One region of the Kitasatospora atroaurantiaca genome, then DNA from elsewhere that is predicted to be linked to it. Evidence: riboswitches for the same ligand, from Rfam matches in the RefSeq annotation. Region 1 holds a riboswitch; the other holds the start of a gene.
What was found. Region 1 has a riboswitch for cyclic di-AMP ahead of FB465_RS37550 (LysM peptidoglycan-binding domain-containing protein). Riboswitches for the same ligand answer to the same signal wherever they lie in the genome.

Region 1 (4,724 bases):
TCGCCCGCCGGCTGCTCGAGGCGGCGCCGGCACGCGCTCCCTACGGCTCGGGGCGCGCCGGTGCCGAAAGCGACGAGCGACAAGCGACCGACGAAGGAGGGAGTGCCGGAGCGAGGAGTGTCGGCGCCGGGTACGAGCGCCCGGAGGCGAGTGGGCGCGTAACAGTCTGGCTGGGCAGCCCCGACGGCGATCCGGGCCTTACCGACGCGCTGGCGCGGCTCGCCGTGGAGGAGGCGGGGCAGGTCCCCGAGATCGAGGTGCTGCCGGGCTCGTACGACCTGCCGGGCGCGCGGCTGCTCGACCTGGCCTCGGTGATGGACCGGCTCCGCTCGCCGGGGGGCTGCCCCTGGGACGCGGAGCAGACGCACGCCTCCCTGGTGAAGTACCTGGTCGAGGAGGCCTTCGAGCTGGTCGAGGCGATCGAGGAGGGCGACCGGGAGACCCTGCGGGAGGAGCTCGGTGACGTGCTGCTCCAGGTCTTCTTCCACTCCCGGATCGCCGAGGAGCACCCCGAGGACCCGTTCAGCATCGACGACGTGGCCGGCGACATCGTCGAGAAGCTGATGTACCGCCACCCGCACGTCTTCGGCGACGTCGAGGCCACCGAGTCCGCCGAGGTCGAGGCCAACTGGGAGCAGCTCAAGGCCGCCGAGAAGCAGCGCGAGTCGGTGCTGGACGGCGTTCCGGCCGGGCTGCCCGCCCTCGCGTACGCCGCCAAGCTGGTCTCGCGGGTCCGCCGGGCGGGCTTCACGGGCGTGCCGGACGCCCCGTACGAGCTGCCCGCCGAGCTGACCCCGGAGTCGGTGGGCACGCTGCTGCTCGCCGTGGCGCAGCGGGCGCACGACGCGGATGTGGATGTGGACGCGGCGCTCCGGGCGGCCGCGCGCGGCTACCGGAGCGCGGTGCGGGCGGCGGAGGGGCTCGATGCGGGGCTCGGGGAGGGCTGACGCTGCTGCGGGACGACCTCGCTGATCGCGTCTCCGACGAGGGCGAGCAGTTCGGCCAGCGGGTCGAGGTGGTCGGGCAGCTCGTCCAGCGAGACGATCCGCTCGCCGTCGGGCCCGGCCACGCAGAACAGGTCGATCGGGCCGATGTGCTTGCCCGCGGTGTCCACCAGCGCGGCCACGTCGCTGGGCTGGTGGACGTCGCTGCACACCCCGACCACCGGACAGCCGGGACGGTCGAGCTCGGCGGCCAGGTCCTCGGCAACACCCGGGTGCTGGTCGGCGATCAGCATCCCGGCCGCGCCCGCGGCGGCGAACCGGCGGGCCAGGTCGGCCCCCGATCCGCCGCTGAGTACCGCGATGACCACCACTGCCCCGGCTACTCGCATGGCCTGCTCCTCCTTCAGAGCTCTGTGGACGACACCGCACCGGCGCCCACCAAAGGCATATCGGAGGATCGTAGGCACGTAGCGACCCTCCGCAACAGCAATTACCCGCCAGGTGACCAGACTCACGCCTCCGCGGCACCGGTTACGGTCATGACATGCCGGAAACGCCCGATACCAGCCAGCCGGAACTCTTCACCTGGGAGTTCGCCGCCGACCCCTACCCCGCGTACGCATGGCTGCGCGAGCACGCTCCCGTGCACCGCACCACGCTGCCCAGCGGGGTGGACGCCTGGCTGGTCACCCGGTACGCGGACGCCCGGCAGGCGCTGGCCGACGGCAGGCTGTCCAAGAACCCCGCCCACCACAGCGAGCAGGCTCACCGCACCGGCCGGGTCGGTATCCCGGGCGAACGCCAGGCGGACCTGATGACGCACCTGCTGAACATCGACCCGCCGGACCACACCCGGCTGCGCCGGCTGGTCTCCAAGGCGTTCACCCCGCGCCGGGTGGCCGAGTTCGAGCCCCGGGTGCAGCAGCTCACCGACCGGCTGATCGACTCCTTCGCGGCCCGCGGCTCGGCCGACCTGATCCACGAGTTCGCCTTCCCGCTCCCCATCTACGCGATCTGCGACCTGCTGGGCGTCCCGCCGGAGGACCAGGACGACTTCCGGGACTGGGCCGGGATGATGATCCGACATGGCGGCGGCCCGCGCGGCGGGGTGGCCCGCGCCGTGAAGAAGATGCGGGCTTACCTCCTGGAGCTGATCCACCGCAAGCGGGCCGACCTCGGCGAGGACCTGATCTCCGGCCTGATCCGGGCGAGCGACCACGGCGAGCACCTGACCGAGAACGAGGCGGCCGCGATGGCCTTCATCCTTCTCTTCGCCGGGTTCGAGACCACCGTGAACCTGATCGGAAACGGACTTTTCGCCCTGCTCCGCCACCCGGAGCAGCGGGCCCTCCTCCAGGCCTCAGTCCAGCGCGGCGAGACCGGCCTGCTGGCCACGGCCGTCGAGGAACTGCTGCGCTTCGACGGCCCGGTGGAGCTTGCCACCTGGCGGTTCGCGACCCGGCCGCTGACCATCGGCGGTGTGGACATCCCGGTCGGCGACCCCGTCCTGGTGGTGCTCGCGGCGGCCGACCGCGACCCGGCCCGCTTCGCCGAGGAGAACACCCTCGACCTGGCCCGCAAGGACAACCCGCACCTGGGCTTCGGCCACGGCACCCACTACTGCATCGGTGCCCCGCTGGCCCGGTTGGAGGGCCAGGCCGCCCTGGCCACGCTGCTCACCCGCCTTCCCGACCTCCGACTCGCGGCGGACCCGGCGGACCTGCGCTGGCGCGGTGGCCTGATCATGCGCGGGCTCCGGGAGTTGCCGGTGTCGTTCACGGCCGTCTGACGGCGTGTTGACCGGCTCTGTCCAGCAACGATCCGAATACGCATCAATATGGACAAAGTTGGATCGTTTGTAGACGATCGGTGACGGACCGTAATTCCCTTGTGATGCAGGCGGTATGAGCTTGTGATCGGTGGGCTCATCTGTTTACTCTCCCTGAAGTTCGCAGCTGCGAACCCCGTGCGCGGAACGCCGAGTCCTGCCCGCCGCGCTGCCGGGACACCGACCAGACCCTTGGGCAGGGGCGGGGGACCCAGGTCAGTTGCCGTTCCCCCACGGCTTGGGGTGAAGCCGCCCACGCAGGACCGTTCCTGCGGCAGGCGGCCGGGCCACCTCCCGGTCCGAACCCGACAGCTCACCTCGCAGGCGTGCGGAGAGGGACGTCTTCATGCTCTTCACCGGTTCGGGCCGTCACCGCCGTCGTACGCAGACCGAGAAGGCCATCGCCGTCGCAGGCGTGGCCGGAGTCGGTCTCGCCATGCCGCTGCTCACCGCCACCGGCGCCCACGCCGCCCCCGTGTCGACCTGGGACAAGGTCGCCGAGTGCGAGAGCGGCGGCAACTGGAGCATCAACACCGGCAACGGCTTCTACGGCGGCCTGCAGTTCAGCAACAGCACCTGGAAGGCCTACGGCGGCGCCCAGTACGCCGCGCAGGCCCACCAGGCCAGCAAGGGCCAGCAGATCGCCGTCGCCGAGAAGGTGCTCGCCTCCCAGGGTCCCGGCGCCTGGCCCGTCTGCTCCGTCAAGGCCGGTCTGACCAAGGGCGGTTCGGCCGCCCAGGTCGACAGCGACAGTGCGGCCAGCGCCGCCGGCACCATCCAGGGTTCCAAGAAGGCCGGCGAGCAGGACGCCGCCCAGGCGCCCGTGGTCCCGGTCTTCCCCGGCAAGGCCGGTTACGACGAGGCCTCGGGCAAGTACTGGTACCAGAAGGACGGCAACTGGTACTGGACCAGCCACGAGGAGATCTACAACCAGTTCGCGCAGACCCCTGCCGCGACGCCGTCCACCCCGGCGACCCCGGCAGCCCCGGCGACCCCCGAGGTCACGATCCCTCAGGCGGTCCCGGTCCCGGTTCCTCCGGCGGCCCCGGCCCCGCAGGCCGCCCCCGTCCAGCAGAGCACGTCCGCGGTCGGCAACACTTACACCGTCGTGCCGGGTGACACCCTGTCGGACATCGCCCACGACCAGCACCTCTCGGGCGGCTGGCACAAGCTGTACGACGGCAACAGGTCGACCGTCGGGGGCAACCCGGACCTGATCCTCCCCGGCCAGGTGCTCCACCTCGGCTGAGACCGCGGCGTGGACCAGGGGGCGTTCCGGCGGCGGCCGGAACGCCCCCTTTCGCGGTCATTCAGGTGAACTACCGGCGAGTAGCCGGGCCACACGGTGAGACGGGGCCAAGGGCAGCGTGGCCCGGAGCGCCGGTGCGGTTAGGCTCTGGTCGTAACGACTCCGCAATCGTCCCCGCAGACTCCACCCCTGTCCGCAGGACCCTGCTTCCGCAAGGAGATGCTCGTGCCGTCCATTGATGTCGTCGTAGCCCGTGAGATTCTCGATTCGCGCGGCAACCCCACGGTCGAGGTCGAGGTCGGCCTCGACGACGGCAGCACCGGTCGTGCCGCTGTCCCGTCCGGCGCCTCCACCGGTGCCTTCGAGGCCCTTGAGCTGCGCGACGGTGACAAGAACCGCTACTTCGGCAAGGGCGTGGAGAAGGCCGTCCTCGCCGTCATCGAGCAGATCGGCCCGGAGCTGGTCGGCTACGACGCCACCGAGCAGCGCCTGATCGACCAGGCCATGCTCGACCTGGACGCCACCCCGGACAAGTCCTCGCTCGGCGCCAACGCGATCCTCGGTGTCTCCCTCGCCGTGGCGCACGCCGCCTCCGAGGCCAGCGACCTCCCGCTGTTCCGCTACCTGGGTGGCCCGAACGCGCACGTGCTGCCCGTCCCGATGATGAACATCCTCAACGGCGGTTCGCACGCGGACTCCAACG
Region 2 (4,724 bases), 3.5 Mb from region 1:
ATCATCGCCGGCCTCGGGCTGGCCTCGCCGGTCGGCGACAAGAGGCCCTGGGCCGAGATCGCGGGCGCACTGTTCGGCATCGGCACGGCGCTCGTACTCGACGAGTTCGCGCTGATCCTGCACCTGCGGGACGTCTACTGGTCCGAGGAGGGCCGGCTCTCGGTGGACACCGTGGTGCTCGGCGCGGCGGTCTGCGGACTGCTGCTGCTCGGCGCGGCACCGTTCGGTGTCGACCAGGCCTCCACGGACGGCGCCCCGGCCTCCGGCTGGACGTACGCCGGCACGGTCGTCGTCAACGCCGGCTTCGCGCTGGTCGCGCTCAGCAAGGGCAAGGCCTTCACCGGGCTGATCGGGATGCTGGTGCCCATCTTCGCGGTGGTCGGGGCCCTCCGGCTGGCCCGCCCCGGCTCGCCCTGGGCGCGGGCCCGCTACCCGGAGGGCAGTCGGAAGGACGCCCGGGCCCGGGCACGCGAACAGCGCGAGGGCTGGCAGCGCCGTCTGCGCATCAGGGTCTACGACGCGATCGCGGGCAAGCCGTCCGTCGGTGAGTGATGCTGCGGGGTGCCCCAGGGGCGTGCGGAACTGCGCGAAGCGGGAGGGCGCAGGTCGCTGCCTTCCGGTCTCGCGCAGTTCCCCGCGCCCCCTGGGGTAGCCCGATCCTGAGCGGTTGCCCGCTCTCAGCCCTCCTGGGCGATCGGCTTCGGGCTGTCGGCGCGCTGCGCGTCGGCGGCGTCGCCGGTACGGGCCTCGGTGCGGCGACCCCTGGCCAGGAAGTCACGGACGATCAGCTCGACCGCGTCCTGCGGGTTCTTCGTGCCGGAGAGCAGCATGACCTCGATCGCGAGGTCGGCATCGAGCGTGACGGTGATCTGGGCCATGGCGACTCCTCCTCGGGGCAGGAGAGCAGCATGCCCCGCCCGGCCGGGCGGGGACAGGGGACTGCCCCCGGAGACGACCAGTTCTCCGGGGGCAGTGTCCTGCGGGTACTTCCGAGGCGTCAGATCCGGCCGGCGAAGTCCGGGGCCCAGTTGCTGATGGTCTCGGTCCTCACGCCGGCGCGCGGGTTGGCGGCCTCGACGTACTTGCCGTCACCGACGTAGAGGGCGACGTGGTGGACGCCGGAGTTGCTGCCGTTGCTGGACCAGAACAGCAGGTCGCCCGGCTGCAGGTTGTCCAGCGAGACGCGGGTGCTGGCGTCGGCCTGGTCGGCGGCCACGCGGGGCAGCGCGATGCCGGCCGCGCGGAAGGCCGCCTGGGTCAGGCCGGAGCAGTCCCAGCCGCCGTTGCTGCTGCCGCCGTAGACGTACGCCTGGCCGACCTTGGAGAGCGCGAAGTTGATCGCGGCGGCCTTGCTGCCGGTCACGTTCGAGGCCTTGACCGCGGAGGTCGTGGCGCGCTTGGCCGTGGTCGTCGTGGTGCTGTGCTTCGGCGCGGCGGCCTGCGGAGCGGCCTGCTGCGGGGCGGCGGCCGTGGTGGTCGTCGTGCCGAGCGCGAGCTTCTGACCGGGGTAGATGAGGTCCGGGCCCGAGGTCAGCAGCGACTTGTTGAGGTCGTACAGCTTCTGCCAGCCGCCCTCGACGTTGTTCTTCTGGGCGATGGTCGACAGCCAGTCGCCGGACACCACGGTGTAGGTCTTGTCCGTGGTGGTGGTGGCCTTGGGGGCCTCGGTCTTCGGCGCGGCGGCCTGCGGGGCGGCCTTGGGGGCAGCGGCGCGGGTCTCGGAGCGCGACGCCGCGGCGGAGGACGAGGAGGAGCTGGTGTCGACCTGGGCGGGGGCGCCGCCCTTGGTCAGACCGGCCTTGACGGAGCAGACCGGCCAGGCGCCGGGGCCCTGGTCGGCGAGGACCTTCTCGGCGACGGAGATCTGCTGGGCCTTCGTGGCCTGGTTCGCCTGGGCGGCGTACTGGTGACCGCCGTACGCGGCCCAGGTGCTGGAGGTGAACTGCAGACCACCGTAGAAGCCGTTGCCGGTGTTGATGCTCCAGTCGCCGCTGCTCTCGCACTGGGCGACCTTGTCCCAGGTGGAGACGGGGGCGGCCGAGGCGGCGCCGGCGGTGAAGCACGGGATCGAGAGACCGAGGCCGACCACGCCGGTGGCGGCGATCAGTCGGCGGGTACGCGTGGTGGCGTTGACGGGCAGCATGAAGATGCGTTCCTCTCCCACGCCTGCGAGGTGAGCTGTCGGATTCGGGCTGGAGTTGCCCGGCCGTGCTGAGCACGGCTTCACCCCAAGCCCCGAGTCGGTCCGAGGACCGCCTCCGGGCGACTTACCTGGTTCCCCCGCCCCTGCCGTGGTGCGTTTCTGCGTTGCCGACTCACCCGGCGGCAGGACTCGGCGTTCCGGATGAGTGGGTCCGTGTGACCACGAACAGGGGAGCACGTTAGACAGACTTAAGTTGAAACTGCAAACACCTGTGACCTGGGTCACAGATCGTTTCCGGTAGCTTCGTGTCCGAACTTGATTGGTCGGCCCGGTCGGAATCGGCCGCTTTCGAGCAAATCCCCAGCCCCCTCCGGGACTTGCCTATGCTTCAGACGACGGAGCCGGTATGCGGCCTGGGGGAGGGCTAGTCGATCATGGCGCTTCAGGAGGAACCACCCGAGCCCGGTCCAGGGACCAAAGACCCCCGCCGGGTGGGTCGCAGGAGGGTCCTCGCCTGGCTGGCCGTCGGCACGGTCGCCGCCGCCGTCGGCGCCGAGGAGGTGCTTCGCCGCTCGCTGGGCGACTCGGAGCGCCCGGCAGCGACCCTTGAGACCCCGGCCGCGGCGACCCACGCCCACAGCGCACCGCCGCCGCCGAGCCGGCCCGCGCCCACCCTCGACCAGAGCGGACGCCGCTGGTCCGACCCGGCCGGCTGGGGCGGAGCCGTACCGGGGCCGGGGACGGCCGTGAGGATCACCGACCGGGTGGTGCTGGACACCGACGCGAGCGTCGCCGCGCTGCTGATCGAAGCTTCCGGCTCCCTGGTCTTCGCCGCCGAGAAGACCATCACCCTCAGCTCGGCCGGCAACGTCGAGGTGAAGGGCGGCCTCGCCCTCGCACCCGCCGACACGGCCGTGCACACCCTGCGCTTCCCCGGCGTCGACGAACGCCGGTTCAAGGGCGGCGGTATGACGCTCGTCGACACCGACACCGGCCTCTGGGTCACCGGCGCCGGCTACCTCCGGCTGGACGGCGCCGCCAGGACGGCCTGGGTCCGGGCCGCAGGCCCGCTGAAGGCCGGTGACACCGCCATCACCCTCGCCGCCGCCCCGACCGGCTGGCGGGTCGGTGACGAACTCGCCGTCACCCCCACGGCCGCCCCCGACACCGAGGGCTTCTCGGCCCAGTACGACCTACGGACCATCCAGCAGATCAGCGGAGCCACCGTCACCCTGGATGCGCCCCTGCACTACGCCCACCCCCGGGTCGCCACCGGAGGCGGCGTCACCGTCGGCGCCGAGGTGCTCAATCTGACCCGCAACGTCCGCGTCGAGGGCACCGCCGAGGGCCGCGCCCATGTCCACCTCACCAGCTCCCGCCCTGCCGACGTCCGGCACGCCGCACTGCGCTGGCTCGGCCCTCGTAACGCGGGCAAGGAGAAGTGGAACGGAGCACCCGTCACCGAGCCCGTCCTGGGCCGGTACGGGCTGCACTTCCACATGCTCGGCGACAGCAGCCGGGGGACGGTGGTCGAGGGCGTCGTCGTCCGTGACGCCGGCAGCCATGCCTTCGTCCCGCACGCCAGCCACGGCATCACCTTCCGAAGCTGCATCAGCCACAACACCTGGGAGGACGCCTACTGGTGGGACGGCCCGCTGGACACCCGTACCCCGCAGGGCCCGTCCGACGAGATCGCGTACGAGTCCTGCGTGGCCTCCCGGACGGTCTTCGAGCCCAACCCCCGCGCCTACCGGCTGACCGGCTTCAGCCTGGGGGCGGGCACCGGAGGCGTCGCAAGGGACTGCGTGGCCGTCGGCGTCCAGGGCGCCACCGGGGCCTCGGGCTACGAGTGGCCGGAAACCAGCGAGGGGGTCTGGACCTTCGAGCGCTGCCTCGCCCACAACAACCTGCAGAACGGCATCTTCGTCTGGCTCAACGCCCAGCACCACCACACCGTCGGCCAGTTCGTGGCGTACCACAACGGCGGCTGGGGCATCGAGCACGGCGCGTACCTCAACGACTTCGACTACTCGGCGAGCGTCCTCTACGGCAATGCGGCCGGGGGAGTGGCCCTGCACTCGCTCGGCCGGGACAAGGGCACCGTCTTCGACGGGCTGCTGATCGACGCCGCCGGGCAGTCCGACTATGCGATCGCCACCGCCAAGCACCAGCTGGCCGGTGAGACGGTCACCATCAGCCGCTGCCGGCTGACGGGCTACCGCAAGGCGGGCGTCGCCTTCCGGGCCACCACCGACGGCGTGCCGGACGACGTGGCCGTTCTCGACTGCGAGTTCGGCGGCAACGAGCTCTGGCTCGACCCGGATTCGCCCGCACCGAAGAGCATCGTGCTGCGCAGGGCGGGCGAGCAGCAGGCCGTCCAGGTCCGCAAGCCGGACGTCGGCGGCGGCGCCGCCCCGAAGTGGAACGCGAGCACCGCTCCGGCAGCGGTCAGCACGGCGCCACGCGCGGTGCTGACGCCCTCCCTCAGGCTGAAGGACGCGGCGGCCCCGACCGCCCGTCTCAACGCGTGAGAGGGGCCTCCGGACGGGGGCCCCTCTCACGGCGGTGGATCACTCGGAGG

Region 2: it holds a riboswitch for cyclic di-AMP, as region 1 does, so the genes downstream of both, FB465_RS05360 (transglycosylase family protein) here and FB465_RS37550 (LysM peptidoglycan-binding domain-containing protein) in region 1, are expected to answer to the same signal.

Annotation. Positions count from the first base shown of each region.
Region 1 covers NZ_VIVR01000001.1:4,623,676-4,628,399, forward strand. Annotated here, with positions in the region: gene FB465_RS21220 (nucleoside triphosphate pyrophosphohydrolase) at 1-947, shown strand, start outside; gene FB465_RS21225 (SDR family NAD(P)-dependent oxidoreductase) at 890-1,333, opposite strand; gene FB465_RS21230 (cytochrome P450 family protein) at 1,489-2,733, shown strand; cyclic di-AMP (ydaO/yuaA leader) riboswitch at 2,945-3,113, shown strand; gene FB465_RS37550 (LysM peptidoglycan-binding domain-containing protein) at 3,119-4,021, shown strand; gene eno (phosphopyruvate hydratase) at 4,247-4,724, shown strand, end outside.
Region 2 covers NZ_VIVR01000001.1:1,173,533-1,178,256, reverse strand. Annotated here, with positions in the region: gene FB465_RS05370 (hypothetical protein) at 1-552, shown strand, start outside; gene FB465_RS05365 (hypothetical protein) at 678-878, opposite strand; gene FB465_RS05360 (transglycosylase family protein) at 998-2,164, opposite strand; cyclic di-AMP (ydaO/yuaA leader) riboswitch at 2,149-2,309, opposite strand; gene FB465_RS05355 (hypothetical protein) at 2,635-4,674, shown strand; gene FB465_RS05350 (sirohydrochlorin chelatase) at 4,714-4,724, opposite strand, start outside.